One region of the Streptomyces sp. YIM S03343 genome, then DNA from elsewhere that is predicted to be linked to it. Evidence: riboswitches for the same ligand, from Rfam matches in the RefSeq annotation. Region 1 holds a riboswitch; each other region holds the start of a gene.
What was found. A riboswitch is a leader RNA that binds a small molecule or an ion and turns the genes downstream of it on or off. The one in region 1 is predicted to bind cyclic di-AMP.

Region 1 (10,272 bases):
CGACCGGCTTCGCAGCACCCGGCAGATCCCCGTCGTGGTCCTCGCCGGTTTCCTCGGTTCCGGCAAGACGACCCTGCTCAACCATCTCCTCCACCGCAGCGGAGGCAGCCGTATCGGCGCGATCGTCAACGACTTCGGGGCGATCGAGATCGACGCCATGGCCGTCGCGGGCGCCCTCGGCGGGTCCACGGTCTCGCTCGGCAACGGCTGTCTGTGCTGCGCGGTCGACACCGGTGAACTCGACGACTGTCTCGGGCGGCTCGCGCGGCAGTCCCTCGGTGTCGATGTCATCGTCATCGAGGCCAGCGGCCTCGCCGAACCTCAGGAACTCGTGCGGATGGTGCTCGCCAGCGAGCAGCCGGACATCGTGTACGGCGGGCTGATCGAGGTCGTGGACGCCACCGAGTTCGACGGCACCCGGGCCCGGCACCCCGAGATCGACCGGCATCTCGCCCTCGCGGACCTGGTCGTCGTCAACAAGGCCGACCGCGCCGAGGACAGCGGGCGGATCCTCGCGCTCGTACGGTCCCTCGTCGACCGGGCCGCCGTCGTACCGGCGTCCTACGGTCGCGTCGACCCGGAGCTCCTTTTCGACTGCCGGCCCGGCGAGGAGCGCATCGGGCAGCTGTCCTTCGACGATCTGCACGACCACACCGGCGACGACGTCCACGACCTTCACGCGGGCCATCTGCACGCGGCCTACGACAGCCTCTCCCACGTCAGCGAAGTGCCGCTCGACCCGCGCCGGTTGATGGCCTTCCTGGACAGCCGCCCGCAGGGCCTCTACCGCATCAAGGGGTACGTCGACTTCGGGCCGTACGACGTCCGCAACCGTTACGCCGTCCACGCCGTGGGCCGGTTCCTGCGCTTCTACCCCGAACCCTGGCCCGCCGCCGAGCCACGCCGTACCCAGCTCGTCCTCATCGGCTCCGGCATCGACACGCCCGCCCTCGCCAAGGAGCTGGAGCAGTGCGCGAGCGACGCCCCGCACACCGACGAGCACGGCATGTGGGGCGTCCTGCGCTATGTGCAGGAACCCGAGCAGCAGGACCCGGATCCCCGCACCCCGGCCCTCTGAGCCCGCGGCACTTCCAGCCGCACTTCCACCGGAGCGCTCAGGCCCGGTCGCCTTCCAGGGCCTGTCCCTAGGCGGGACCCGCGACCACCGACACCGTCTTCGCCAGCGACGTGCCCGAGCCGTCGCGGCGCGGGTCGACGTCCGGCAGGTCCACCGGGGTGCCGTTCTTCTGGGCGGCACGGGCCGGGGTCGGGCCCGCCCAGGCCAGCGACAGACAGTCCTCGCCCTTCAGGAACCGCTGGCAGCGCACGCCGCCGGTCGCGCGGCCCTTGCGCGGGTACTGGTCGAACGGGGTCAGCTTGGCCGTCGTCTGCACCGAGTCGTCCAGCGTGCCGCGCGAGCCCGCGACGGTGAAGACCACCGCCTCCACCGCCGGGTCCACCGCGGCGAAGCAGATCACCTTCACGCCGTCCGCGAGCTTGATGCCCGCCATACCGCCTGCCGGGCGCCCCTGAGGGCGGACCTGGGAGGCCTGGAAGCGCAGCAGCTGGGCGTCGTCGGTGATGAAGACCAGGTCCTCCTCCCCGGTGCGCAGCTCGGCCGCGCCGACGATGCGGTCGCCCTCCTTGAGGGTGATGACCTCCAACTCGTCCTTGTTGGACGGGTAGTCCGGGACGACGCGCTTGACGACGCCCTGTTCGGTGCCGAGCGCCAGGCCTGGGGAGGACTCGTCCAGGGTGGTCAGGCAGACCAACGTCTCGTCGTCCGTCAGCGGGACGAACTCCGTGAGCGATGCCCCGCCGGCCAGGTTCGGCGCGGACGCCGTCGCCGGAAGCTGCGGGAGGTCGATCACATTGATCCGCAGCAGCCGACCGGACGATGTCACGGCGCCGACCTCACCGCGCGCCGTCGCCGGGACCGCCGAAAGGATCACATCGTGCTTCGCGCGCGTGCCGTCGTCGTCCGTGTGGAACGGCTCGCCGTTGACCGTGCGGGCGAGCAGGCCCGTGGAGGACAGCAGCACCCGGCACGGGTCGTCGGCGACCTGGAGCGGCACCGCCGAGGCCGGGGCACCGCTCGACTCCAGCAGCACCGTGCGCCGCTCGGTGCCGAACTTCTTCGCCACCGCCGCCAGTTCGGCCGAGACCAGCTTGCGCAGCTCCACATCCGACTCGAGGATCCGGGTCAGCTCCGCGATCTCCTCGGTGAGCCGTTCCTTCTCGGACTCCAGCTCGATGCGGTCGTACTTGGTGAGGCGGCGCAGCGGCGTGTCGAGGATGTACTGGGTCTGCACGTCCGACAGGGAGAAGCGCTCCATCAGGCGTTCCTTCGCCTGCGCGGAGTTCTCGCTGGAGCGGATCAGCCGGATGACCTCGTCGATGTCCACCAGCGCGGTGAGCAGGCCCTCGACGAGATGCAGCCGGTCGCGCCGCTTGCTCCGGCGGAACTCGCTGCGGCGGCGCACCACTTCGAAGCGGTGGTCGAGGTAGACCTCGAGGAGCTCCTTGAGGCCCAGGGTGAGCGGCTGGCCGTCCACCAGAGCGACGTTGTTGATGCCGAAGGACTCCTCCATCGGCGTCAGCTTGTAGAGCTGCTCCAGGACCGCCTCCGGCACGAAGCCGTTCTTGATCTCGATGACCAGGCGCAGGCCGTGCTGGCGGTCGGTGAGGTCCTTGACGTCGGCGATGCCCTGGATCTTCTTCGAGCCGACCAGGTCCTTGATCTTGGCGATCACCTTCTCGGGACCCACCGTGAAAGGCAGCTCGGTGACGACCAGGCCCTTGCGGCGCGCCGTCACCGTCTCCACCGACACCGTGGCGCGGATCTTGAAGGTGCCGCGGCCCGACTCGTACGCGTCGCGGATGCCGGCCAGGCCGACGATCCGGCCGCCGGTGGGCAGGTCGGGGCCCGGGACGAACCGCATGAGGGTGTCCAGGTCCGCGTTCGGGTAGCGGATCAGATGGCGGGCGGCCGCGACGACCTCGCCGAGATTGTGCGGCGGCATGTTGGTCGCCATACCGACGGCGATGCCGGACGCGCCGTTGACCAGGAGGTTCGGGAAGGCGGCCGGGAGGGCCGCCGGTTCCTGCTCCTGGCCGTCGTAGTTGGGCGCGAAGTCGACCGTGTCCTCGTCGATCGACTCGGTCATCAGACCGGTCGCCGCGGCCATCCGGCACTCGGTGTACCGCATGGCGGCGGGCGGGTCGTCGTTGCCCAGCGAGCCGAAGTTGCCGTGGCCGTCGACCAGCGGGAGGCGCATCGAGAAGGGCTGGGCCATGCGCACCAGGGCGTCGTAGATCGACGCGTCGCCGTGCGGGTGCAGCTTGCCCATGACCTCGCCGACGACCCGCGCGCACTTCACATATCCGCGCTCAGGACGCAGTCCCATCTCGCTCATCTGGTAGACGATGCGGCGGTGCACCGGCTTGAGGCCGTCCCGGGCGTCGGGCAGGGCGCGGGAGTAGATGACCGAATACGCGTACTCGAGGAAGGAGCCCTGCATCTCGTCCACGACGTCGATGTCGAGGATCTTCTCCTCGTACGAGTCGTCGGGCGGCGGGGTCTTCGTGCTGCGGCGGGCCATCCTGCCGGCTCCTCCTGTTTCCTGGTCGCTCGCCTGCGGGGCACGCCCCTTCGGCTCGCTCGTGCTGAAGCGTGAACGGGATCTGCTGCGGACCATTGTGGACCGCTGGACTGACAACGCGGACCGGGACCGGTCGCGGCAGGGGCGCGCGAAGGCGCCCTGACCTGCGCGTCAGCGGCCCGGAACGGGTCCGCCGAGGGTCCGGCGACGCCCGCGCGGGGCAGCCGCGCCGCCCTCGCACCGTACCGCCGCGGTTCCGTACCGTACCCGCGCGGCCCTCGAACGGTACCCGCCGTGGCGCCGCACCGTGTTCTCGCCGCACCCGCACCGTACCGCCGTGTCCCCGGCGCCCGCGCCCTCCACATACCGCGGCCGCCGGGGGACGATCTCGCTCTGGGCGTACGGTCTCCGGGAACTTCGCCGCGGCACCGCACGCTTGCATACAGTGGCAGGACCGGCAGGATTCTGCAGTTCCGACCACAGTTTCCGCCAAAGCTCCGCGAGCGAAGGGACGTACATGCCCATGGGTCACACGGCCACAGCCGAGGCAGGCTCCGGGGGCCTGACAGCGACCGAGCACCGCCTGGCCAACGGTCTGCGCGTGGTGCTCTCCGAGGACCACCTGACCCCGGTGGCGGCGGTGTGCCTCTGGTACGACGTCGGCTCGCGCCACGAGGTCAAGGGGCGCACCGGTCTGGCTCACCTCTTCGAGCACCTGATGTTCCAGGGCTCCGCCCAGGTCAAGGGGAACGGTCACTTCGAGCTGGTGCAGGGCGCCGGCGGTTCGCTCAACGGCACCACCAGCTTCGAGCGCACCAACTACTTCGAGACCATGCCCACCCACCAGTTGGAGCTCGCCCTCTGGCTGGAGGCCGACCGCATGGGCTCCCTGCTCGCCGCCCTGGACGACGAGTCGATGGAGAACCAGCGCGACGTCGTGAAGAACGAGCGCCGCCAGCGCTACGACAACGTGCCCTACGGCACCGCGTTCGAGAAGCTCACCGCCCTCGCCTACCCGGACGGCCACCCCTACCACCACACCCCGATCGGCTCGATGGCCGACCTGGACGCGGCCACGCTGGAGGACGCGCGCGCGTTCTTCCGCACCTACTACGCGCCGAACAACGCCGTCCTGTCGGTGGTCGGCGACGTCGACCCGGCGCAGACGCTCGCCTGGATCGAGAAGTACTTCGGCTCCATCTCGTCGCACGACGGCAAGCCCGCGCCCCGCGACGGCTCGCTGCCGGAGGTCATGGGCGGGCAGCTGCGCGAGGTCGTCGTGGAGGAGGTGCCGGCCCGCGCGCTGATGGGCGCCTACCGGCTGCCGGAGGACGGCACGCGCGCGTGCGACGCCGCCGACCTGGCGCTCACCGTCCTCGGCGGCGGCGAGTCCTCCCGTCTCTACAACCGGCTCGTACGGCGTGACCGCACCGCTGTCGCCGCAGGGTTCGGCCTGCTGCGGCTGGCCGGGGCGCCCTCCCTGGGCTGGCTGGACGTGAAGACGTCGGGCGACGTCGAGGTCCCGGTGATCGAGTCCGCCATCGACGAGGAACTCGCCCGCTTCGCCGAGGAGGGCCCCACGCCCGAGGAGATGGAGCGCGCCCAGGCCCAGCTGGAGCGCGAATGGCTGGACCGGCTCGGCACGGTCGCGGGCCGCGCCGACGAACTGTGCCGCTACGCGGTCCTGTTCGGCGACCCGCAGCTCGCCCTCACCGCCGTCGGGCGCGTCCTGGAGGTGACCGCGGAGGAGGTCCAGGAGGTCGCCAAGTCCCGGCTGCGCCCCGACAACCGCGCGGTGCTCGTCTACGAGCCCGCCACAGGCGCCGACCAGCAGTCCGCCGAGGACGCCGGGCACACGGAGGACCCGGAGTCCGCGGCGACCGTGGAAGCCACCGACGACAACGAGGAGGCGGCCAAGTGACCGAGCTGGCCACGATGGAGTTCCACCCCCGGCCCCAGGCGGGCACGGCCAGGCCGTGGGCCTTCCCCGCACCCGAGCGCGGCGCGCTGGACAACGGTCTGACGGTGCTGCGCTGCCACCGCCCCGGCCAGCAGGTCGTCGCCGTCGAGGTGCTCCTCGACGCGCCCCTGGACGCCGAGCCGGCCGGCCTCGACGGTGTCGCCACGATCATGGCGCGCGCGTTCTCCGAGGGCACCGACACGCTCTCCGCCGAGGAGTTCGCCGCCGAGCTGGAGCGCTGCGGCGCCACCCTCGACGCGCACGCCGACCACCCCGGTGTCCGGCTGAGCCTCGAAGTCCCCGCCTCCCGGCTCCCCAAGGCGCTCGCGCTGCTCGCCGACGCCCTCAGGGCGCCCGCGTTCGCCGACAGCGAGGTCGAGCGGCTGGTGCGCAACCGCCTCGACGAGATCCCCCATGAGCTGGCCAACCCGGCCCGCCGTGCAGCCAAGGAGCTGTCCAGGCAGCTCTTCCCGGAGACCTCCCGCATGTCGCGCCCGCGCCAGGGCACCGAGGAGACCGTCGAGAAGATCGACTCGGCGGCGGTGCGCAGGTTCTACGAGCGGTACGTACGTCCCGCGACGGCCACCGCGGTCATCGTCGGCGACCTCACCGGTGTCGACCTCGACGAACTGCTCGCGGACACCCTCGGCGCCTGGACCGGCGCCCCCGCCCGGGACCGTGCCGTGCCGTCGGTGAGCGCGGACGACACCGGACGGGTCGTGATCGTGGACCGGCCCGGCGCCGTCCAGACGCAGCTGCTCATCGGCCGGATCGGCCCCGACCGCCACGACCGGATGTGGGCCGCCCAGGTGCTCGGCACCTACTGCCTCGGCGGCACCCTCACCTCCCGCCTCGACCGCGTCCTGCGCGAGGAGAAGGGCTACACCTACGGCGTGCGCGCGTTCGGCCAGGTCCTGCGCTCCACGCCGGACGGCACCGGCGCGGCGATGCTCGCCATCAGCGGCTCCGTCGACACGCCGAACACCGGGCCCGCGCTCCAGGACCTGTGGACGGTGCTGCGCACGCTGGCAGCGGAGGGGCTGACCGACCCCGAGCGGGATGTCGCCGTGCAGAACCTGGTCGGCGTGGCGCCGCTGAAGTACGAGACCGCCGCGGCCGTCGCGAGCACGCTGGCCGACCAGGTCGAGCAGCACCTGCCCGACGACTTCCAGGCGACGCTCTACCGGCAGCTCGCCGCGACCGGCACCGTGGAGGCCACCGCGGCGGTCGTGAGCGCCTTCCCGGTGGACCGCCTGGTGACCGTCCTCGTCGGCGACGCGGCGCAGATCAAGGAGCCCGTCGAGGCCCTCGGCATCGGCGACGTCACGGTCGTCACGGCGGAGTAGTCACACGGCAGCGACAAGCGCGCGTGCCGACATCAGGACGGCACGCGCGCGTGCTCGCATCAGGCGCCACGCGCGTGCCCGCATCGGACCGAGGCGTGCCTCACCCGGCAGGGCGTCGCTCGACGGGCCGCTGTGCCGCAGCCGTTCCAGGGCAGCCGCGGAGCGCGACGGCAGGGGGGCAGCAATAGCGGGCACACCGGCGCCCGCCGTAGGCCACCGGGACCGCGAGTCCGGAAGCATGGCGTGCGTGAGCCTCGTTCCGTGGCCCGCCGTGTCGCACGCGCCGCGGCGGCACCCGCACCTGAGCACGTGGACACGCGGGCGCACGAGACCCTCCGTGCGGCGACCGCGCCGACCCACGCGCGTGGGCCCGGGCGGCTGAGGCGCCGTCAGAGCGCGAGCCTCGTTCACCAACGGGACCGCCAGGGCTCCCGTTTGCCCGATTTGAGGCCGAGGGGCCCTGTCTGTCCTGTGGCATGCGCTACAAAAGTCGTGATCCGTTTGAGGACGGAAAGCCGCCCCGTCTAGCGTCGTCCGGGCCTGTCCGTCAGGCAGCACGCCGCACCCGCGGCACCGGACAGCCATCGCCGAGTCCCCGTACGGCGCGAGCCAGGGGAGCCGGGGACCCACAGCAGTCCCCTGGGGTGAATCGGGCGCCCGCGCGTGCAGCGAGGGGGTCCGTAGGAGACCTTCCTGCTCCGAACCCGTCAGCTAACCCGGTAGGCGAGAGGGAAGGAAAGGACCACCCACTTCATGGCGTCGTGCGCCACCGGGAAGCACCGTCGGCCCAGCCGGATGCAGCGTTCCACCGCCCAGGCCGCCGGTATCGCGGCCCTCGCCACCGGCGGCGTCGTGGGCACCCTCGCGGCTCCCGCACTCGCGGCCGAGGACTCCGCGCAGAACGCGGTCGAGACGAGCGGCCTCATCCCCGTCGTAGCCCTGGGCGACAAGGTCGCCGACAAGATCGACGCCCAGGCCACCGCCCAGCAGGCGGCCGCCGAGCGCAAGGAGGCCGAGCAGGCCGCCCGCAAGCGCGCCGCCGAGCTGGCCCAGAAGGCTCGCGAGGCCAAGGAGCGCGCCGCCCGCGAGGCCGAGCGCAAGCGCCTCAACACCTTCGTCGCGCCGATCTCCCACTCGTACGTCTCCACGGGCTACGAGGCCAGCAGCTCGCTGTGGTCCTCCGGCGCGCACACCGGCATCGACTTCCACGCCGCGAGCGGTACGACCGTCCACGCGGTGGGCTACGGCACCGTCGTCGAGACCGGGTGGGGAGGGGCGTACGGCAATCAGATCGTCATCAGGATGAACGACGGCACCTACACCCAGTACGGCCACCTGTCGTCCATCGCGGTGTCCGTGGGTCAGCGGGTCGTCACCGGCCAGCAGATCGGCCTGTCCGGTGCGACCGGCAACGTCACCGGACCGCATCTGCACTTCGAGGCCCGTACGACCGCGGAGTACGGCTCCGACATCGATCCCGTCGCCTACCTCCGCCAGCACGGCGTGAACGTCTGACACTCGCTGCCACCCACCCCGCGCGCGGGCGTACACCGACGCGCGGCAGGCATCCCGCGGGGCCCCGGCTCGTCCGAGCCGGGGCCCCGCGGTGTTTTGGGCGGCCCACTGTCCAAAAAATATCCCCGGATTCCGGTCCGCCGTCGGAAATTCCGTCCCGTTGCAATAGAGTCACGGAACACATGTCAATCGTCGACGTTTCACGGGGATTAAGGCGGAGGTCGGTCATGCGTATTCCGGCGCACTCGGTGTGCACCGCGATCCGGGACGACATCGTCGCCGGTGCCTACGAACGCGGCAGCCGCCTCACCGAGGAACTCCTCGCCCGCCGCTACGGCGTCTCCCGCGTCCCCGTCCGCGAGGCCCTGCGCACCCTGGAGGCCGAGGGCTTCGTCGTCACCCGGCGGCACGCGGGCGCGTGCGTCGCGGAGCCGACCGAGCACGAGGCCGCCGACCTGCTGGAGATGCGCATGCTCCTGGAGCCGCTCGGTGCCTCGCGGGCCGCCCAGCGCCGCACCGAGGCCCATCTGAAGGTGCTGCGCGGCCTGGTCAGGCTGGGCCAGGAACGCGCCCGGCGGGGCAACAGCGAGGATCTGCGCTCCCTGGGCAGCTGGTTCCACGAGACGCTCGCCCAGGCGTCCGGCAGCCATGCCCTGACCTCGATGCTCACCCAGCTACGGCACAAGATCGCCTGGATGTACACGGTGGAGGCACCCGCCAGCCCGGTCGACTCCTGGGCCGAGCACGGTGCCATCGTGGACGCGGTGGCGCGCGGCGACAGCGAGCGCGCGCGGGCGATCACCGCCCTGCACACCGAGCGTGCGACGGCCGCCCACCGGCTGCGCTTTTCCGGCGGCCCGGACCGTCTGGAGCGTGTGAGGACTTCGCAACCTCCCGTAAACATGACGGGTCTACGGCATTAACACGCGCACCGTATACAAAGAAGTGTTATTCCGCAGGGATGTATTTCCGCTGCCCGGATTTCCGCGCCCCGGTGTATTCCGCCGGTGCGCCTTTTGCATGCCCGCGTGACGCGTTCGATGTATGCCCCGGGTAATTCCATGCGCGCCGCGGTGACATCGCGGCCGGTGTGGCGAAACTCACGAGCGGTTCTGGAAAGCAACGGCGCCCGGAAAGCGACGCCGCCCGGGAACGGCATGGCCCGGGAGCGGCGACGCCCGGGTACGACAGAGCCGCGCCACCCGTAAGGGGGACGCGGCTCCGTGGTGTCTCGCCGTGGTTCAGACCGTCTCCGGAAGCTCCTCGAGCCCCTCGGCGACCAGCTTCGCCAGCCGGTCGAGAGCGGCCTCCGCGCCCTCGGCGTCGGAAGTGAGGACGATCTCCTCGCCGCCCTGGGCACCGAGGCCCAGGACCGCCAGCATGGACGCCGCGTTGGCGACGGTGCCGTCGGCCTTGGTGATCGTCACCGGGATGCCTGCGGCCGTGGCGGCCCGGACGAAGATGGAAGCGGGACGGGCGTGGAGGCCCTCGGCCCAGCCGACGTTGACGCGGCGCTCAGCCATGTGATGCTGCCCTTCAGAGTTCTCAGGGTTGTCTAGACCAGTGTTGCATATTGTGAGGAGTGTCCGGATGGGCCGTCCGGCCCGTCCGGGAACGGCCGCCGGGTCGCGGCCTCGGCCCGGTCTGCGTCCTCACAGGCTGCCCCGCGCCGTTGTCATGGGCGAGCCGTACGCTGGGCCCCATGCAGAGCTCGCCGGACCGGCACGAGTACCCCGCCCACTGGGAAGCCGACGTGGTGCTGCGTGACGGCGGCACCGCGCGGATCCGGCCCATCACCGCCGACGACGCCGACCGCTTGGTCAGCTTCTACGAGCAGGTCTCGGACGAG
Region 2 (10,272 bases), 3.2 Mb from region 1:
CCGCAGCCCGGAGATGACGTTGTCGCCGAGGACCCTGGCCTGGCGCAGCGCGTGCTGGGCGTTGGGCGGGCACCAGGCGTTCTCGTTACCGGCCTTGCGGGCGGCGACGTCGGGTACCTGGGCGTTGTCGCCCGCGGCCCAGATGTAGTCGGTGCCCTGGACCTGGAGGGTGGGCGCGCAGTCGACGTGGCCGCGCGGGCCGAGCGGCAGGCCGAACTCGGCGAGCACCGGGTTGGGCTTGACGCCGGCCGTCCACACGACGGTGTCGGAGTCGACCTCCAGCCCGTTCTTCAGCACGACGTGCCCGTCGACGCAGGATTCCATGGAGGTGGAGAGGTAGATCTCCACGCCCCGGCTCTCCAGGTGCTCCTTGCCGTACTGGCCGAGCTTCGGGCCGACCTCCGGCAGAATCTTGTCGGCGGCGTCGACGAGGATGAAGCGCATGTCGTCGCGGGACACGTTGGTGTAGTACTTGGCCGCGTCCCGGGCCATGTCCTCGACCTCGCCGATGGTCTCCGCCCCCGCGAAGCCACCGCCGACGAAGACGAAGGTGAGCGCCTTGCGGCGGATCGCGTCGTCGGTCGTGGAGTCGGCCTTGTCTAGCTGCTCGATGACGTGGTTGCGCAGACCGATGGACTCCTCGATGCCCTTCATGCCGATGCCCTGCTCGGCGAGGCCGGGGATCGGGAAGGTGCGGGAGACCGCGCCCATCGCGATGACCAGGTAGTCGAAGGGCAGCTCGTACGGCTCGCCCACGAGCGGCGTGACCGCGGCGACCTTGCGGTCCTGGTCGATGCTGGTGACCCGGCCGGTGAGCACCTCCGCCTTCGGCAGCACACGGCGCAGCGGAACGACGACGTGGCGCGGGGAGATGTTGCCGGCGGCGGCTTCGGGAAGGAAGGGCTGGTAGGTCATGTACGAGCGCGGGTCGACGACCGTGACGGTCGCCTCGCCGTAGCGCATCTTCTTGAGGATGCGTCGCGCTGCGTACATGCCTACGTACCCACCGCCTACTACGAGGATCCTGGGACGCTCCGTGGTGCTCATGGGATCGAGTATCCACCTGGCCCAAGGGGGGTGTTCGTGAGCCCCTTCACAAGGTTGGACGGGGTCTGTGTTACACTGCGCGGCTCGCCCGATCCAGACAGGTCCCCCGGAGGCGCCCCGGGCGGGAACGGCCGTTCACCAAGGACCGCTGTCCATACGGCATGAGCTGCCCGTCCTCCCCTCCGGGAACCCGCGGACAGCGCGGCGTGCACCACCGGGAGGCACCCTCGCCGCACGCCGGTAGCGCGTTTCTGAACATGTTCACAGGGCCCTACAGTCCCTGGAAGGGTCTATCGGACCCCTTCCGTCGAGCGCCACGCCCGTTTTCCTTGTGAAGAACTTCACGAACTTTCCAGGCGGCCCGTCAGCGAGTGCTTGACGAGCCGCCCTTGCCCCGCTCATACGGCATCCGCCCTGCTCAGCGGTGGCTGCCGACGCGGCCGTCACCGGGCCGTCACCGGGACGTCAGACGGGCCGGGCCGCCGACCAGGCGATGCCGTCGAGGATGTCGTGCTCGCTCACCACGACCTCCCGCGCCCCGATCCGCTCCATGATCGACAGAAGGACCAGGGCTCCGGCGGCGATCACATCGACCCGGCCGGGATGCATGGCACCGATCGCCGCACGTTCGGCGTGCGTGGAGTGCGTCAGCCGGTCGGTGATCTCGCGCACACGGTCGTAGGGCACCCGGGAGTGGTGGATGGCGGCGGAGTCGTAGGCGGGCAGGTTCTGGGCGATGGCCGACACGGTGGTCACCGAGCCGGCGAGGCCGACCAGCGTGCGCGCCTCGTGCAGCGGGACCGTCTCCTCGACGCGGTCGAGGGCGGCGTCGATGTCCGCCCGCAGCGCGGCGATCTGCGCCTCGGTGGGCGGATCGGTGACGGCGCCGTCCTGCACCAAGTGCCGCTCCGTCATGCGCACACAGCCGACGTCCACGGAGCGCGCGGCGCGCACCCGGTCGTCGCCGACCACAAACTCGGTGGAGCCGCCGCCGATGTCCACCACGAGGAACGGCCGGGCGAAGCCGTCGGTGCCGGTGAGTTCCTTGGTGGCGCCGGTGAAGGACAGCTCGGCCTCCTGCTCCCCGCTGACCACCTCGGGCTCGACACCGAGGATGTCCAGCACGCCCCGCACGAACTCGTCCCGGTTCTCCGCGTCCCGGGAGGCGGAGGTCGCCACGAACCGCACCCGCTCGGCACCGAGTTCCTTGATGACGGCCGCGTACTCACGGCAGGCGGCGAAGGTCCGCTCCAGCGCCTCGGGGGCGAGCCGCCCGGTCCGGTCGACCCCCTGCCCGAGCCGCACAATGATCATCCGCCGGTCCAGCTCGACCAGTTCCCCGGTGGCAGGGTCGGCATCGGCGACGAGCAGCCGGATGGAGTTGGTACCGCAGTCGACGGCGGCGACACGGGTCATGGGGTTCCTTCACAGCAAGGTCGGTGTATCCAGCCCGTCTGGGGGTCCCCCCTGCTCGAAGAGCTTGGGGGAGTTTGAGGACGAGGCCGTTCAGGCCGAAAACGGGGTCCGGGGGCAGCGCCCCCGGGGTCGGGAACGGGAAGGGGCGGCGGGGGCGAACTCACTCCCCGCCCCCCACACACGGCCCCTTCCGCCACCACTCCGGCAGCATCGCGATCGCCTCGTCCCCGAGCGGATTCACCCCAGGCCCGGCAGCCAGCGAATGCGCCACCAGCACATGAAGACACTTCACCCGATCCGGCATCCCCCCGGCACTCGGGAACCCGGTCAGCTCCTCGATCGCGTCGCGCCGCCGGATGTAGTCCTCATGAGCGGCGCGATACGCCGCGGCCAGCTCCGGATCCGTACCCAGCCGCTCCGTCATCTCCTTCATCACGCCCTCCGCCTCCAGCGTGCCGATCGCGGAGGCGGCGCGCGGGCAGGTGAGGTAGTAGAGCGTGGGGAAGGGCGTGCCGTCGGGCAGCCGCGGGGCGGTCTCGACGACGTCCGGCTGCCCGCACGGGCACCGGTGCACGACGGCGCGCAGGCCGCGCGGGGGACGCCCGAGCTGCTCCTTGAAGGCTTCGACGTCCGCGTCGGTGGGCTCGGTGCGCGGGGTGGACGGCGGGGGCGTTTCCATGCGTGTCTTTCTGTCGGTCGCAGCGCTCTCGGTCGCAGCGCTCTCGGTCGCAGCTGTCGTCGCTCTGCATCGCTGCGGGTCGCGGGTTGCGGGTCGCTCCGAACGCTACCCGCAGCGAGGAAACACGACGAACGACGACGTCAGCGCCCGGCGGCGTCCGCCTTGTCGACCCCGTCCCACATATTCGCGTACCAGGACCGGTCGGCGGCCCCCTGCTGCGTGTGCGACTGCTTGGTCACCCCGGGGTTGATCACGATGTACCCGGTCTCGCCCGGGAGCACGTAGTGCAGCCGTTCGCGGATCCGCTGCTCGGCGTACGCGTCGTCCTGCCAGCGCGCCTTGAGGTCACGCAGTTGCTCGACACGCGCCGCGGCCTGGCGCTTCTGCCGCTGGAGGTCGGCGATCTCGGCGCGCTGGGAGACGTACTGGCGTATCGGGTAGGCGAGCGCGACCACAAGCGTGCACACGACGATGGCGAGCAGGGCGGCGCGGCCGGTGAGCCGGGAGCGGCGGGCCTGGCGTTTGGTCTGGGAGCGGTAGACACGCTCTGCGGTCTGTTCGCCGAGCAGCCTCAGCCGCGTCGCGGTGGAGAACCGGTCCCGGTTCTTCACGGCCATGGTCCCCGCCTCCCGTTCCGTCGGGTGCCGTCACCCGCATCGTCCTACGCCGCGTACGCGGCGTACGCACCCACACTCGGCCCGCACGCCCGTACGCCCCTACGTCCGTACACGCGCCCGCGCACCTACGTCGTCCGCACACCGGACGCACGCACCCGCGCACACCGTACGTATCCGCACGCCGCGCGCAGACGCACGTACGTCCCCGGACACGGTACGGGACCGCGTACGGGGACGTACGTGCGACTGGCTGAGGCTTGACCTCGGCCGGGTCAGCCCTTGAAGCGCGGGAAGGCGCTGCGGCCGGCGTACACCGCGGCGTCGTCGAGGATCTCCTCGATGCGCAGCAGCTGGTTGTACTTGGCGACACGCTCGGAGCGGGCCGGGGCACCGGTCTTGATCTGGCCGCAGTTGGTGGCGACGGCCAGGTCGGCGATGGTGACGTCCTCGGTCTCACCGGAGCGGTGCGACATCATGCACTTGTAGCCGCTGCGCTGGGCGAGCTCGACGGCGTCGAGGGTCTCGGTGAGCGAACCGATCTGGTTCACCTTCACCAGCAGGGCGTTGGCGCTGCCCTCCTCGATACCGCGGGCCAGGCGCTCCGGGTTGGTGACGAACAGGTCGTCGCCGACCAGCTGGACCTTGTCGCCGAGCTTGTCGGTGATGACCTTCCAGCCGGCCCAGTCGTCCTCGAACAGCGGGTCCTCGATGGAGACGAGCGGGTACGCCGCCACGAGCTCGGCGTAGTACTCCGTCATCTCGGCGGCGGAGCGCTCCTTGCCCTCGAAGAGGTACTTGCCGTCCTTGTAGAACTCGGAGGCGGCGACGTCGAGCGCGAGGGCGATCTGCTCGCCGGGGGCGTAACCGGCTTCCTTGATGGCCTCGAGGATCAGGTCGAGGGCCTCACGGTTGGAGCCCAGGTTCGGGGCGAAGCCGCCCTCGTCGCCGAGGCCGGTGGACAGGCCCTTGGTCTTCAGGACCTTCTTCAGCGTGTGGTAGACCTCGGCACCCCAGCGCAGGGCCTCGGAGAAGGACTCCGCGCCGATCGGGGCGATCATGAACTCCTGGATGTCCACGTTGGAGTCGGCGTGCGAGCCGCCGTTCAGGATGTTCATCATCGGCACCGGCAGCAGGTGCGCGTTGGGGCCGCCCAGGTAGCGGAACAGCGGGAGGTCGCTGGCCTCGGAGGCGGCGTGGGCGACGGCGAGCGAGACGCCGAGGATGGCGTTGGCGCCGAGCGAGCCCTTGTTGTCGGTCGCGTCCAGGTCGAACATGGCCTGGTCGATCAGGCGCTGCTCGGTCGCGTCGTAGCCGACCAGCTCCGGGCCGATCTGCTCGATGACGGCGAGGACGGCCTTCTCGACACCCTTGCCCTGGTAACGGTTGGGGTCGCCGTCGCGAAGCTCGATGGCCTCGAAGGCACCGGTGGAGGCGCCGGACGGGACGGCGGCACGACCCGTGCTGCCGTCGTCGAGGCCGACCTCGACCTCGACCGTGGGATTGCCTCGGGAGTCCAGGATTTCCCGGGCTACGACGACGTCGATGGACGGCACGAGCATCTCCTTCTCGGAATGTGACGCATGTGGTGCGGGGTGCACGTGGGCCTTTGACGGCCATGGTGGAGCCTTGCGACTAGAGCCTAACCGTCTCTGGGCAGTCGGCCAGCCGACCGACCGGTCCAAGGACTGGGTCAGACGGTACCCAATTGTTTCACCACGGAACAAAGCGAGGGTGGAGAACGCCTCGAATACACCCGGAGAAGAACACCGGTTGACCCTCCGGGGCACAGCCGGAAACGCGCCGGGGCATACCGAGGAACGCGCCGGGACACGCCGGAACACGCCGGGAACACCACGAATACGCCGGAACGCGGCGGAATGCGCCGGAGTTCACTTGTGAATTGCCCCGGAGAACCTGCAGAAGACCGGAGAACGCCGGAGAACGCACCTCGTGGGTGCGGAGAACGCCGACGAACCCGGAGAACGCAGAACCCCGCCCCGGCGCGTACGGGGGAATGCGCGCCGGGGCGGGGAGACCATGGGAGTCGCGGGACCCTCACGGGGCCTCAACTGTCATGGCCGGGGATGTGAGGGGCCTGTGGCTCAGCTGGCCACGGACTGTCACTTCAGGTGCAGCTGCTGGCCCGGGTAGATCAGGTCGGCGTGCTCGACGACGCCCTTGTTGAGCTTGAACAGCTTCTGCCAGCCGCCGTTGACGTGGTGCTTCACGGCGATGGAGCTGAGCGAGTCACCCTTGACGACCTTGTACTCGCCGTCACCCTTCTTGACCTTCTTGCCGGTCGGGGTGGTGACCGTCTTCGAGGCGGACTTCGCGGCCGGGCGCTGGGCGGAGCGGGAGGCGGCCGGCTTCTCGGTGGAGCGCTTGGTGGTGGCGGAGCCGGTGGAGCCCGAGGACGACGCCGTGCCGCCGTTGTAGGCGGCACCGGACAGGCCCGTGCCGCAGACCGGCCAGGCGCCCTTGCCCTGGGAGGCGAGAACCTTCTCGGCGATGGCGATCTGCTGCGCCTTGCTGGCCTGGTTGGCGGTCGGCGCGTACGCCGTGCCGCCGTACGCGGCCCAGGTGGAGGCGGAGAACTGGAGGCCGCCGTAGTAGCCGTTGCCGGTGTTGATGGCCCAGTTGCCGCCCGACTCGCACTGGGCGACGGCGTCCCACTCGGAGGCGGTGGCGGCGGAGGCGGTGCCGGCGGCCATCAGCGGGGCGGCTATCGCGGCGCCGGTGACACCGACGACGGCGACGACACGGGTGGCCTTGGACGGACGACGGTGCTTGCCCTTGCTGGAGAACAGCATGGAAGATCCCCTCACCGACGCCTGCGAGGTGAGCTGTCGGGTTCGGGCCGGTTGAGTTGCCCGGTCACACCTCCTGAGGAGGCATGACTTCACCCCTAGCCGGAACCGGCGTTCGACTGCCGGGCCCGGCGCCTACCTTGGGTCCCCCGCTCCTGCCTACGGCGCTTGACGCGACGACTGTTCCCGGACTGCCGCTGGCAGGACTCGGCGTAACGACGGCCGGGGCCCGGGGTGCCGGGCGGCATTGACCGTAGACACACGGCTCATGGAATTTCAAAGACGATCAGGGCTTCTGAGACTGATCCCACACTTTCACCAAAGTGGACATTACCGTACGAAACGGTGCATCAACTCCCGCTCGATTTCGCCCGTTTACGAACCGATCTGCAGAGTCTGACCAGCCGTGATGCGGTCGGGATCGGAACCGATGGTCTTCTTGTTCATGGCATAGAGGTGCCGCCACCCGCCGTCGAGGTCCAGGGCGTCCGTGATGGAGATGAGGCTGTCCCCGGCACGGACGGTGTACGTGCCGTCGGTCTGCGAGGCGTGCCGCCCGCCGGTGGAGTCGCTGGAGAGGCCGCCCTCGCCCTCGTCGCTGGCGCCACGGTGCCGTCCTGAGCCGAGGGCACCGGTGTCGACCAGGGCCGAAGTCCCGTCGGCCTGAAGGGAATCGTCCGTCGTGTCACCCGTCGGCGCCTCGGTCGGCGAGGTGGTCGGGGACTGCGAGCCGGTCGAGCCGGACCCCGTGGACTTCGTGGAGTCCGTCACACCGGAGGAGTCGGACTTACCGTTCTTGTCGGACTTGCCATTGTTGCTCTTCCCCTTGGACGACGAGGACGACCCGTTGCCCGAGCTGGACGAGTTGTCGGTCGAGGAGTCCGACAGACCGGATGAGACCGGCACATCGGACGAGTCAGAATCATCCTTCGAGTCCGACTTGTCCGAAGAGTTGGAGTTGCCTGAGTTGCCGTTCTCGTCCGACTGTGAGTTGTCCGACGACCCTGACGACGAGTCGGAGTTCTCGTCGTCGGCGACACCCGTGTCGACCGAGGCGTTGCCCGAGTCCTTGTCCAGTCCGTAGAGCGCACCACAGGTCGCCCACGCGTCGGCACCCTGGTCCGCGAGGATCTTCTCGGCGACGGCTATCTGCTGCTGCCGGCTGGCCTGGTCGGCACGCGCGGCATAGTCGAGACCGCCGTACTGCTCCCAGTCGGCCTGGGTGATCTGGAGGCCGCCGTAACGCCCGTTGCCTATGTCGGCACTCCAGGCGCCGTCGCTCTCGCACTGGGCGACCTTGTCCCATGTGGTGCCGTCGGCCGCGTGGGCGCTCGCCGCGCCGAGCAGCGGGATGGCGATGGCGGAGCCTGTCACACCGGCCGCGACGATGAGGGCCGGGGCCTGACGGGGGCGACGATGACGACCGTTCCCGGAGAGCATATCGGGGCCTTTCACGAGACAGCAGTGACCAGCGCGGCGTTTGAAGCTCGGTGTGTCGCCGTGCTGACGGTCGAACGTAGCGACAGACGATCAGTCATCACAAGTTCATGCCACGGAGATCACGCGAAGATCACAGAGGTGAGGGAATGTCACCTTTTGAGTAAGGCTCCCGTCAGTCGAAAATGTCGATCCGGTCGATTACCGGACGGGTGTGACGGAGGTGAACTCCACGGGCAAGCCGCGCAGTCCACGCATGATGAGCCCACCACGCCACCGCAAATCGGTCGATTCCACCGCCAGTTCCAGGTCCGGCAGCCGGGTCAGCAGGGTACCGAGCGCGGTCCGCCCCTCGACCCGGGCCAGGGGTGCGCCGAGGCAGTAGTGGATACCGTGGCCGTAACCAAGGTGTTGCATGTCACTTCGAGCGAGGTCGAGCACGTCCGGATTCTGGAACCTCTCGGGGTCCCGATCGGCCGCCGCGAGCACCACAAGTACAGGATCACCTGCAGCGATGCTCCGACCGCCGACCGTGAGCGGCCGGGTGGCGAACCGCCATGTCGCGATCTCCACCGGCCCGTCGTAGCGCAGGAGTTCCTCGACCCCGTTCTCCAGCAGCCCCCGTTCGCCGCGCGCGAGGGACTCCTGGAGCCGCCGCCGCTCCCCCGGGTGGGTCAGCAGCGCGTACATGCCGTTGCCGATGAGATTGACCGTGGTCTCGAAGCCGGCGAACAGCAGGATGAACGCCATCGCCGCAACCTCGTTCTCGGTGAGGTGCTCACCGTGGTCCGAGGCCCGGATGAGCCCCGAGAGGAGGTCCTCCCCCGCGCCTGGCTCATCGGGCAGCAGCTCCCTCTTTCTATGGATGAGTTCGGCGAGATAGCCACGCATCTTCCGCACCGACCGCGCCACCCCGCCACGCGGCCCTCCGCCATGACGGATCATCATGCCCGCCCAGTCCCGGAAGTCGTCCTGGTCCTCGCGCGGGACACCGAGCAGATCGCAGATCGCATAGATAGGGAGCGGAAACGCGAACTCATGGATGAGGTCCGCGCCGCCGCGCCCGGCGAACCCGTCGATCAGCCGGTCCGTCAGCTCCTGCACCCGCGGAGCGAACTCCGCGACCCGGCGCGGGGTGAACGCCTTGCTGACCAACCGCCGCAGCCGGGTGTGGTCCGGTGGATCGATGTTCAGCAGATGCGTCATCAGCTCCGCCTTGCGCTCACCCGGGATGCCCGTCCTGCCCCTGGCGTGCTCCGGCTCGTCGTGATGCTCCGGGTTCTTGGACAGCCGCGGATCGGCGAGCGCCTGCCGGGCGTCGGCGTACCGGGTGACCAGCCACGCCTCCACCCCGCTGGGCAACCTGGTCCACCGCACCGGCTCGTGCTCCCGTAGCCAGGCGTAGGCAGGGTAGGGGTCGGTGGCGAACTCCCAGGAGAACAGGGCGGGTGCGGGCGGCTCACCCTGCCGGGCGGGCTCACCAGGCCGGGCGGGCTCGGCGGGGGTCGGGGAGCTGGGCTGGTCGGTCACTCCCCGACGGTATCCGGGGCGGTGGGACGACCGCGCCCGGGGGACCGGGGCCGCGGCGCAGGGACGCGGCGGGCGCGAGGTTCAGGGACGTGGCGCAGGGCCGTGGCGCGAGACCCGAGCCATGGCGCGAGGCCGTGAGGCGGGGCCGTGGCGCAAGGCTGTGGAGGCGGGCCGCCTCCTCGTACCACTGCGCGGCTACCCGTGGCACGGGACGGACGGCCTTCGGCTGCGGCGACCGTCAGCTCTGCTCGTCCTGGGCGGACCCCATGACCTCGACGCCGTCCACACCCTCCACGCCTTCGATGCCCTCCACGTCCTCGACGCTCTCCCCGCCCCGAACGCCCTCCGCGGCACGTATCGCCTCCCGGTACGCTCGCGCCGCCGCGCGCAGTGCCGTCTCCGGGTCCACCCCCTCCGCCTCGGCCCGGGCCGCCAGTGCCAGCAGCTCGTAGCCGACGCCCTCGCCGTGGGGCAGCGGTACGTCGAGGGCTGCTGTGCGGGCGCGGGAGGCCAGCTTCGCGGCCAGGGCAAGGCCGGGCTGGCCCAGGGGGATGCCCTCCGTGACGGAGGTGCGGCGCTTCTCCTCCGCCTTGGTGCGCAGCCAGTGCTCCTTGACGTCCTCCGGGGTCTCGGCCGTCTCGTCGCCGAAGACATGGGGATGGCGGTGGATGAGCTTGGCGACGATGCCGCCCGCGACGTCGTCGATGGAGAACGGCGCCTCGGGGTCCTCCTCCGCTAT
Region 3 (10,272 bases), on a different contig from region 1:
CACACCGCTCCGAAGCGGTTGTCCAGGACCGTACGACAACAGGTGTTACCGGTGGTAGCGCCTGGAACATTACGGTTCAGTAATATGGCGCCCTGTCGAGTCGGACCTGAGGATTCCGGTCAGGGCGTCAGGCCTACCGGCCCCAGGAATCACGAAGGCCCGGTCCGTCGCCAGGGGCCGGGGCGACGAACCGGGCCGACCCGGACGGTGCCGCCCGGCGGTCAGGTTCTACGCGCGTAGGGGCGAGGCGCACGGCACCTGTCGCGCCACATTCCCTCCCCTGCGCACCGTTCTCAACGCCCCTGCGTCCTCCGGGCGTTGTTGTAGAGACGCATCAGATGCTTGGCGGACGCGCACATCGCCCCGTCCGCGGTGCACTGCCGGCACGTCCGCAGATGGTCTTCGTACACATCGCGGGCACGCTGCACCGGGCTGTCCTGTTGAGTTGTCATGCCTGTTCCTCGCACGGGAAATGGAAAATACGAGTGACGCCGGAACGGGATCGAGCGGCGCACTACAGACATGAATGATGATCTTGTTACTTGCGGTAGGGGAAGTGACAGCCGGGACACTTCCGGATGCCCCCCGAGAACGCCCCCCAAAGCGCCCAACGGCCGTAAAAATAAGCTCAGTTCATCAGCCCGGCGGCGAGCGTGGCACCGAGCTCCCAGCAGGCTTCGATGTCCCCCTTGCCGGGCTCCCCGGTCACGGTCACGGCCTCTGCCGTGCGCCGCCAGCCGAGGCCGGTCGTGATCGACTCGACGGCGCGCACCGCGCCGGTGACATCGCTGCCGCCGTGGACGTAGTAGCCGAAGGGACGGCCGCGGGTCTCGTCGAGGCACGGGTAGTAGATCTGGTCGAGGAAGTGCTTCAGGGCGCCGGACATATAGCCCAGGTTGGCCGTGGTGCCGAGCAGATATCCGTCGGCCGCGAGCACATCGGCCGCCGTGGCGGACAGGGCCGCGCGCCGCACCACGCGGACGCCCTCGATCTCGGGCGCGGTCGCTCCGGACACCACGGCCTCGAACATCGCCTGGCAGTTCGGGGAGGGGGTGTGGTGGACGATCAGCAGAGTGGGCACAGCCAGCACCCTGCCCGCAGCACCGCCGAGGCGCAAACTTCGCCGCGCCGCCCGGCCGCCGCCCTGAGCCACCCGGCAACCCCGGCAACCCCGGCAACCGTGAGCCACCCACCGTCTCGCTGCCCCGTCGACCCCGCCCACCCGCTGCCGCCGACCCGCTACGCCACCACCCGCAGCGCCCCCGGCAGCACCCGCGCCGTCACCGGCAGCACCGCCTCGACCTCGCCGTCGGCGCCGTAGGGCACCTCGCGGTCGGCCTCGATGCGCACCTCTCTGCCCCGCAGCACGGTCACCTCGGGCCGCCGGACATGGGTGCCCGAGGCGAGGTCGTTCATCAGGGCGAAGAACAGGCGGCGTGGCGCGTACCGGATCAGCACGATCTCCAGTTCGCCGTCGTCGAGGCGGGCCCCGGGGGCGATCATGCGGCCGGAGCCGTAGTAGGGCGAGTTGGCGGCGACCACGGTGTAGCCGCGGTGGGTGTGGGTCTCGCCGTCGACGGTGACCCGGTAGGCGGCGGGCCGCCAGGTGGTGACGGCGCGCAGGCCGCCCGCGTAGTAGGAGGCGGAGCCGCGCAGCAGCCGGGCACGGTTGGCGTGGCGGTTGGCCAGCGCGTCGACGCCCGCGTAGACGCTGCCGAGCACGACCGTGCGGTGGTGCACGGCCGACTCCACCTCGACGGTGTCGACGGCACGCGGTGCGGCGTGCAGCAGTCTGTCCGCCAGCTCGGCCGGGTCGGCGGGCAGTCCGAGGGCACGGGCGAAGTCGTTGCCGCGGCCCGCCGGGACGACGCCGAACAGGGTGCCGGTGCCGCTGAGGGCGCCGCCGATGCCACCGGTGATGCCGTCGCCGCCGACGGCGAGCACCACCCGGCCCCGCCGCCCGGCGTCGAGCGCCAGTTCCTGGGCGTGGGCGAGGCTGGTGCTGTACTCGGTGTCGAGCGCGGCGCCCGCCTCGCGCAGCAGCCGGGCCACCGTGAGCAGCGCCGCGGCCCCCGTCGAGCCCCCTGCGGTGGGGTTGACGACGGCGGTGAAGTCTCGCATCGGTGGTGCCTCCGGGCGGTCGGCGGGTCGGTACGGGCTGGCTGGTGGTCCTGGTCGGTACGGGCCGGACCGCGGGCGGGCCGGTGGTCCTGGCGGGACGGTACGGGCGGGACCACGGGCGGGTCGATGGTCCCGGCGGGTGCCGTCAGGACACGGGACACGCGGGCGGGTCCTGGCGGGCAGGGATACCAGGTCGGTGCGGGTCGTGTCAGTCCAGGGGCAGCAGGACGCCCGGGTTGAGAACCCCCGCCGGGTCCAGGCTCCGCTTGACGGCGCGCAGGGCGTCGATGCCGAGGGGGCCCGTCTCCCGGACGTACCCGTCACGGTGGTCGGTGCCGACACCGTGGTGGTGGCTGATGGTGCCGCCCGCGGCGAGGATCGCCTCACAAGCCGCCTTCTTGGCCGGGGCCCAGTGCGCCACGGGGTCGTCGCCCTGGGCGAAGACCACGGTGAAGTAGAGGGAGGCGCCGTTCTCGTAGACGTGGGAGATGTGGCACATCACCAGGGGCGGGGTGCCGGCCGCGGTGAGCGTGGCGGTGAGGGCCTGGCGCACGGCGTCGTAGAGCCCGGGCAGGGCGGACCAGAAGGCGGCGGTCTCCAGGGTCTCGGCGAACGCGCCCGCGTCGAGCAGCGCGTCGCGCAGATAGGGCGCCGCGTAGCGGCCGTGCGCCCAGCGCTCCCCGGGCTCCTCGCCGAGCCAGGTGCCGCCGCAGGCGCGGAGCACGGCCGATGCCCGCTCGCGGCGGTGTCCGGTGTCCTCCTGGGTGCCCTCGTAGCCGACGATCGCCTGGCATCCGGTGTCCTGGGGGCCGCCCGAGGTGCCGATGGCGTCGGGGTGGGCCAGGCCCACGAAGGTCTCGGTCTCGTCGGACAGCCGCAGCACCGTCGGCCGGGGGCCGTCCTGGGCGAGTCTGCGCAGGGCGGCGGAGCCCTCGGCGAAGGAGGGGAACCTCCATCCCTCGTAGACGCGTACGGCCGGGACGGGCCGGATCCGTACCGTCACGGCGGTGATCACCCCGAACGCGCCCTCGGAGCCCAGCACCAGCTGGCGCAGGTCGGGTCCGGCGGCTGAGCGCGGGGCACGGCCGATGTCGAGGCTGCCGCGGGGGGTGGCGAGGGTGACGCCGAGGACCATCTCGTCGAAGCGGCCGTACCCCGCGGACGCCTGCCCGCTGGAGCGCGCCGCGGCGAAGCCGCCGATCGTGGCCCACTCGAAGGACTGGGGGAAGTGGCCGAGGGTGAAGCCGATTCCGGCGAGCAGCGCCTCGGCCTGCGGGCCGCGCAGGCCGGGCTGGAACGTGGCGGTGCGGGAGACCGGGTCGAGATCGAGCAGGGCGTCCATACGGCGCAGGTCGAGCGCCACGACGGGGGCGCGGCGGTCGGGGGCGAGGCCGCCGACGACGGAGGTGCCGCCGCCGAACGGGACGGCGGCGAGGCCGTGTCCGGCGCAGGCGCGCAGCACGGCGAGCACCTCGTCGTGGCTCGCCGGGAGTACGACGGCGGCGGGCAGGTCGCTGATGTCGCCGGAGCGGATGCGCAGCAGGTCGGGGGTGGACTTGCCGCGGGTGTGGCGGATACGGCTCTCGGCGTCGGTGCGCAGCCGGTCCGGGTCGCCGCCGACGGCCGCGAGGAGGGCGGCGCGGGCGGCCGGGTCCAGGTCCGGCTCGGGGACGGAGACGGCGGGGAGGTCGACCGGGGGGAGGTCGCGGGGTCTGACCCCGAGCAGGTCGCGCAGCAGTCCGGTCACCGAGTCGGGCAGCGGCGTCGCCTTCGCGGGGTCGCCCCAGCCGCTCCACAGCATGTCCATCGCGCTCGTCCTCACCGGTCGTGGTGCACGTGTCCTGGTAGTTCTCGGGGTTCCCGGGGCGGCGGCGGTGCTCAAGTCGCGGGAGCCGTCGGTCTCTTGACCCCGTGTGCCGTACAGGCCGCCCCAGGGGGCGTTACACTGTGACACATGACGCCTATTCGTCACAACGGTTCGGACAGTTCGGACAGTGATCCGGTGCTGGACGCGGTGCGCGACTGTGTGCTGGCGGTCGGCGTCCGGCGCACCACGCTCACCGATGTCGCCCGCCGCGCGGGGGTCTCCCGGATGACGCTGTACCGGCGCTGGCCCGATGTGCGCACCCTGGTCGGGGATCTGATGACCCGGGAGTGGGTGGGCGTGGCGACGCGCGCGATGCCCGAGCGGCGGCCCGGTACCGAGACCCGCGCGCTGATCGTCGAGGGGCTGGTGACCGGGGTGGCGGCGTTCCGCGCGCACCCCCTCTTCCGCAAGATCGTCGACGTCGACCCCGAACTCCTGCTCCCCTACGTCCTCGACCGGCGCGGCGCCAGCCAGGACGCCCTGCTCGAACTGCTCGCCGACGCGCTGCGGGAGGGCCACGCCGACGGCTCGGTGCGCGCCGTCCACCCCGGACTCCAGGCGCGCACGCTGCTGCTGGTCGTCCAGTCCTTCACCCTGTCGCTGCACACCATGGCCGACGACGAGGACGCGGACCTTTCGACCGACGCCTTCCTCACGGAACTTCGGACCATCCTGGAGAGGACGCTGACGCCATGAGCCCCACCGACCCGTCCCCGGAACGCCCCGGTGCCTCCCTGTCCGCCGCCCGCCGCTCCCGAGAACTCGCCGAGGCCGTCGACGGCACGGTCTGGGACGTCCTGGTCGTCGGTCTCGGCGCGACCGGCGCCGGGGTCGCCCTGGACGCCGCGGCGCGCGGGCTCGGCACCGTCGCCGTGGACGCCCACGACCTCGCCTTCGGCACCTCCCGCTGGAGCTCCAAGCTGATCCACGGCGGGCTGCGCTATCTCGCCTCCGGGCAGTTGGACGTCGCCCACGAGAGCGCGGTGGAGCGGGGCGTGCTCATGGAGCGGACCGCGCCGCATCTGGTGCGGGCCCAGCCGTTCGTGCTGCCGCTGACCCCGCTGGTCTCCCGCTCCCAGGCGGCCCTCGCCCTGGCGGGCCTGCACGCGGGCGACACCCTGCGTCTGACGGCCCGTACGGCCCGCGCCACCCTGCCCGCGCCGCGCCGCCTCTCGCCGGTCGAGACCCGCCATCTCGCCCCCGTGCTGCGCCCCGCCGGGCTGCGCGGCGGATTGCTGTCCTGGGACGGCAAGGTCACCGACGATGCCCGTCTGGTCACCGCGATCGCCCGCACCGCCGCGGCCCACGGCGCCCGCGTTCTGACCCGGGTGCGGGTGCTGGAGCTCACCGGCTCCGGTGCCCGGGTCCGTGACGAACTCACCGGCGCCGAAGGGGAGATCAGGGCCCGCGCGGTGATCAACGCCACCGGGGTGTGGGCGGACGGTCTGGTGGACGGCATCCGGGTACGGCCCTCCCGGGGCACCCATCTGGTGCTCGGCGCCGAGTGTCTCGGACCGCTCCCGGCGGGCCTGCACATCCCGGTCCCCGGGGAGACCAACCGCTTCGTCCTGGTCCTGCCGCAGGGCGACGGCAGGGTCTACGTCGGCCTCACCGACGAACCCGTCGAGGGCGGCGTCCCCAATGTCCCGGAGGCCCCCGAGGCCGACATCGGCTTTCTGCTCGACGTGCTCGGCACCGCCCTGGACACCCCGCTCCACCGCGCCGACGTGGTGGGCGCCTTCGCCGGGCTGCGCCCGCTGCTGGACACCACGCCGGAAGGGGACGGCGGCCGGCCGGCCCGGACCGCCGACATCTCGCGGCGGCACGCGGTGCTCACCTCGGCGGACGGGGTGACCACCGTGGTCGGCGGCAAGCTCACCACGTACCGGCGCATGGCCGAGGACGCCGTGGACGCCGCCGTAGCCGCTCGCCGGCTGCCCGCCGGGCCGTCGCGCACGGCGTCGCTCCCGCTCGTCGGCGCGGCCTCACCGCGCGCGCTCGCCGCCCTGGAGGCCCCCCACCGGCTGATCGAGCGCTACGGCACCGAGGCACCGGCCGTCCTCGCCCTCGGCGAGCGCGACCCGCACCTTCGCGAGCCCGTGCTGGAGGGCCACCCCGTCACCGGCGCCGAGCTGGTCTGGGCGGTGCGCCACGAGGGTGCCCTCGACACCGCCGACCTGCTCGACCGCCGTACCCGCATCGGCCTGGTCCCGGCCGACCGGGCGGCGGCCCTGGCGGGGGCCGCCGCCGCGCTGGCCGAGGCCCCGGGGGGTCAGCTGGTGGTCCCGAGGCCGGAGGTGACGTAGGCGCACTCGGTGTAGATGTAGCCGGAGCGCAGTTTCGCGGTGTCGGAGCCGGAGCTGGAGTAGGTGGAGCTCTTCGGCTTGTGCAGGAAGTACGTCGTGCCGGGCGGCAGGCTGATCGTCTTCTGCGGGTAGCTCCTGCCGCTGCTGCACGGCTTGAAGTTGCTCAGCAGCGTGCTGCCCCAGGAGTACGCGGTGCAGCCCCCGCACGGCTTGAGGGTGACGCTGCCGGTCACCGGGCCGGTGTAGAGGACCGTGATCTCGTCGGGGCTGTCGTTCTTGATGGTGACCGAGATGCTGCCGCCGGACGCCGTGGTCGGCACCTTCTTGCCCGCCGCGGGAACCGACTTGGCGATCTCGGCGGCGATCACGATCTTCTTGGCGCGGGCGCTGTTGCCGTCGTTCTTGTTGTCGTCGACGAACTTGTTCAGCGTCGTCATCGCCGAGTCGAAGTCGCCGTCCTTGTACTGGTCGAGCCCGCACTGGTAGCCGCCCGCCGAGGCGCTCCGGTCGGCGCGGTCGGCGGCCTTGCCGAGGCCGGCGCTCGCCTCGCTCGCGTTGGACAGCGTGCCGATCTCGGTGCCGAGGCTCTCCAGCCGGTCGACGGCCGCGCAGGGGTCGCCGCCGTGCACGTCCTTCGCCGCCTTGTCCACGGCGGAGCCGACCGCGGGTTCCACCTTCGCGGCCTGCTCCGACTCCGGGAACGTGGACAGGAGTTCACCGAAGCTGGCCCCCCAGTCGTTGCCGCCGGAGGCCAGACCGTCCGCCGCGCACTCGTACAGCGAGGTGGCCAGCCGGTCGTCGGGCCAGCGGGCGAGCGTGCCGAGCTGGTCCTTCGGCATGGTGCGCGGGACCGTGCGCAGATACTTCAGGGCCGGGATCGCGGCGCAGTACTGCTGCCGCCCGTAGGCCGCGCCGACGGTGGTGTAGTACGTCCGCATCCGCTCGGGGACCCGGTCGGCGGCCCGGGAGCCGGGATGGTCGGCGCTGAGGTCGCGGTAAGTGGCCAGCGCCGTACGGTAGTCGGCCTCCCCGCTCTCGAACGGCTGGGTGCCCGCCTTCGCGACCAGCCGGTCGGCCTTCTCCAGCCGGTCCAGGAGCATCTGCTGGACCGCCTCGTCGCGCGCCCGGTCGTAGAGGACACCGCCGCCGACGGGCACGGCGAGCAGCACCACCCCGAGCACCGCGGCCACCGGGGCGCGGCCCGGCCAGGTCAGCCGGGTGCGCATGCCCACCAGCGCGCCGTGCGCGGCGGCGGCCGCGAGGACGAGGGCGTAGCCGACGAGCGCGGCGCCCGGGACGCCGTCCGCGTCGGCGGGCAGCGCGACGAACAGCAGGATCACGGTGGCCGCCCAGCAGGCCGCCGCCCCCAGCCAGTGCCGTACCAGCACGTACCCGAGGCCCAGTCCGCTGAGGTTGAGCAGGGCCACCGCCGCGGCGCGCAGGCCGTCCGGCGGTGCGGGCGGCGGCCCCGACGGCATGGGCGGAATCGGTGGCGTGGGCGGGACCGGCGGAGGGTAGTACCCGCCGTTCGGTGGTCCGTACGGACCGTACGTATCTCCGGACATGGCGGATCCCCCCGGTCAACACTTGCCACAAGCCTATGAGTTGCCAGTGTACGGACGACACGGACGGCTCACCAGAACAAATGCACGAGCACAACAGGCGGCGCACCGGGGCGAGATCACGATGACGTATCGGACATTCCGCGCTTCAACCTTCACGGAAGACACACACGTTCGTTAAGTTGGTGTCTAGGCCGTACGACTCCCTCCGGCGAACCTCGCCGGGTCGCGCGGCCTCCGCCTAATCCGGTACGGCCCACACGTCGTCCGGAGCCGGGGACCCAACCGAATCCCGGGGTGAATCGGCCCGACTGCCCACCGGGGCACGGGCCGTAGGGCATACCTTCCGAGTTCCGTCGCCCGAACCCGTCAGCTAACTCGGTAGGCGGAGTACGGAAGGAGTACGTCCCCCATGGCGCCGGAACGCAATCAGCGTCGCGGAGGCTCCGGTCTCCCTGGCATGCGTGACTCCGATCCGTTCGGGGGAGGTGACGGTCCCAGCCGCGCCGAGGTGCAGCGGCGGATCGACCGCCTCTACGACCGGGCCGAGACCGACAGCAGGACGTTCAACGCGACGCGCGCGATGGCTCTCGGCACCTCGTCGTCCGCCGGTGCGCCGGTCGTCCGCCCGGCGTCCGGCAGGGCACGCGGCGGCTCCGATCCCGCCCTCGACAGCGTCACCCGGCAGTGGTTCGACGCGGCGAGGGGCTCGATCGGCCCCACCGTGGCCGCCGCCCTGCCCCGGGACCTGCTGCCCGGCCGCTCCCCCGCCGCCCTGCCGGGCCCCCCCGCGGAGCGCCCGGACTACAGCGCCACCATCCGCGAACTGGAGGCCGCCGCCCGCCCCGTCCTGGAGCTGACGGCAGGTACCGCTCCGGCACCGGCCGCCCTTCCCCCGGCCGAACGCACCGCCGCACTGCCGGAACTGACCGCGGCGCCCACCGAACTCCTGCCCCCGGCAACCGAACCGGCTTGGCCGCCCGCGCAACTGCCGCCCGCGCCAATGGACTCGGCACCCGGGACCGGCTCGATACCGGGCATCCCCGCGCAGCCGACGGCCGCCCGACCTGCCGTCACCGAGCCCCCCGCCCCGACGCCCGCAGTGCCCGGGGCATCTCCCGCACCCTGGGCGACGGCCACCCCCGCGACCCGGCCGAGCCCCGCCTCCACCGCCCATCCGGACCGCTCCGCGATGGGTCCCGCCAAGGAGCGCAACCGGCTCAAGCTGACCGCCGCCCACCAACTGCTGGCCCGCCGCACCGCCCAACTCGCCCCGCAGGCACCGGCAATACCGGCGGCTCCGGCCCCCATGGCACCCCAGACGCAGCCCACCTGGCCCACCGCACCCGACCCCACCGGCCAGTGGCTGCCACAGCAGCCCGATGACTACGGCACCACGACCTACGCGGCCCCCACCCCCACGGCGGCCCAGGACCCGGCCACGGGCAGCATCCCGACCGTCCCCTCCGCCCCGACCCTCCCCACGATCACCCAGCCGCCGCTTCAGGCCACCCCTGGCAAGGCAGCCGCCGCGCTGGACTTCGCGCGGGCCCAGCTCGGCCGCCCCTGTCTGTGGGGTGCCGCCGGACCCGAGGCGTACGACTGCGGCGGGCTCACCCAGGCCGCGTGGCGGGCCGCCGGGGTCACCCTGCCGCGCACCGCGCCGGAGCAGGCGAGCGCAGGCACCCTGGTTCCCCTCACCGAACTCCAGCCCGGCGACCTGCTGTTCTTCCAGGACGGCCCGAGCCATGTCGGCCTGGTCACCGGCAACGGACTGATGATCCATGCGCCGGGACCCGGCGCGTCCGTAAGGGAGGAATCGGTCTTCTTCGCCGGACCGCAGGCCATCCAGGGCGCGATCCGCCCCGCGTGAAGCACCGGTGTTTCCTGCGGGGCCGAACGACCTGTCGAACAGACCTGCCGAGTGTGCCCGCTCGGCGACGAATGTTCTGATCGTGTCACCGCTGTCGCCTCCTGCGCCGGACGTGTCTGTTTCGCGTAAGGCTTCGTGCTAAGACAGAGCGGCGTCGCTCACAGGAAAACACTTCCCGGCGGGCGTCGCATGTCACAACAGTCAGGTCCTTCGGGGCCGTAGGGGGAAAGGCACACATCAGTGAACCGAACCCGCACGACCGCCGCGCTGCTGGCCACGGCAGGTCTTGTCGGCGCCACCCAGCTGGGGCTCGCCGGGGCCGCGTCCGCGGCGCCCGCCACAGCGCAGGCAAGCGGCTGCCCGATCAGCATCAGCTACCCGTCGAGCTTCTATGTCGGCTCCAACGGCTGGGTGACCGGCAACGGGCTGTACTTCGGCATCAAGAACAAGAGCACCACGACCAGCTTCAAGAAGGTGACGTTCACCGTCACCAACGTGAAGAACATCCGCTTCGGCACCGCCACGCCGAAGGGCGGCTCGCTC

Region 2: linked by a shared signal. The riboswitch ahead of ACSYGN_RS24125 (transglycosylase family protein) and the one ahead of ACSYGN_RS10055 (M23 family metallopeptidase) in region 1 are both predicted to bind cyclic di-AMP.
Region 3: linked by a shared signal. The riboswitch ahead of ACSYGN_RS38450 (C40 family peptidase) and the one ahead of ACSYGN_RS10055 (M23 family metallopeptidase) in region 1 are both predicted to bind cyclic di-AMP.

Annotation. Positions count from the first base shown of each region.
Region 1 covers NZ_JBPUKX010000001.1:2,356,805-2,367,076, reverse strand. The annotation lists gene ACSYGN_RS10075 (CobW family GTP-binding protein) at 1-1,078, shown strand, start outside; gene ACSYGN_RS10070 (DNA gyrase/topoisomerase IV subunit A) at 1,146-3,602, opposite strand; gene ACSYGN_RS10065 (M16 family metallopeptidase) at 4,120-5,523, shown strand; gene ACSYGN_RS10060 (M16 family metallopeptidase) at 5,520-6,908, shown strand; cyclic di-AMP (ydaO/yuaA leader) riboswitch at 7,484-7,649, shown strand; gene ACSYGN_RS10055 (M23 family metallopeptidase) at 7,662-8,423, shown strand; gene ACSYGN_RS10050 (GntR family transcriptional regulator) at 8,651-9,346, shown strand; gene ACSYGN_RS10045 (HPr family phosphocarrier protein) at 9,665-9,946, opposite strand; gene ACSYGN_RS10040 (bifunctional acetate--CoA ligase family protein/GNAT family N-acetyltransferase) at 10,126-10,272, shown strand, end outside.
Region 2 covers NZ_JBPUKX010000001.1:5,506,952-5,517,223, reverse strand. The annotation lists gene ACSYGN_RS24150 (NAD(P)/FAD-dependent oxidoreductase) at 1-1,047, opposite strand, end outside; gene ACSYGN_RS24145 (Ppx/GppA phosphatase family protein) at 1,513-2,463, opposite strand; gene ACSYGN_RS24140 (DUF501 domain-containing protein) at 2,624-3,142, opposite strand; gene ACSYGN_RS24135 (FtsB family cell division protein) at 3,283-3,759, opposite strand; gene eno (phosphopyruvate hydratase) at 4,032-5,312, opposite strand; gene ACSYGN_RS24125 (transglycosylase family protein) at 5,880-6,569, opposite strand; cyclic di-AMP (ydaO/yuaA leader) riboswitch at 6,573-6,743, opposite strand; gene ACSYGN_RS24120 (transglycosylase family protein) at 6,942-8,006, opposite strand; gene ACSYGN_RS24115 (cytochrome P450 family protein) at 8,205-9,533, opposite strand; gene ACSYGN_RS24110 (nucleoside triphosphate pyrophosphohydrolase) at 9,772-10,272, opposite strand, start outside.
Region 3 covers NZ_JBPUKX010000002.1:590,329-600,600, forward strand. The annotation lists gene ACSYGN_RS38415 (hypothetical protein) at 294-452, opposite strand; gene ACSYGN_RS38420 (flavodoxin family protein) at 629-1,081, opposite strand; gene ACSYGN_RS38425 (YegS/Rv2252/BmrU family lipid kinase) at 1,240-2,121, opposite strand; gene ACSYGN_RS38430 (FAD-binding oxidoreductase) at 2,330-3,928, opposite strand; gene ACSYGN_RS38435 (TetR/AcrR family transcriptional regulator) at 4,076-4,684, shown strand; gene ACSYGN_RS38440 (glycerol-3-phosphate dehydrogenase/oxidase) at 4,681-6,294, shown strand; gene ACSYGN_RS38445 (hypothetical protein) at 6,261-7,772, opposite strand; cyclic di-AMP (ydaO/yuaA leader) riboswitch at 8,100-8,260, shown strand; gene ACSYGN_RS38450 (C40 family peptidase) at 8,317-9,729, shown strand; gene ACSYGN_RS38455 (hypothetical protein) at 9,970-10,272, shown strand, end outside.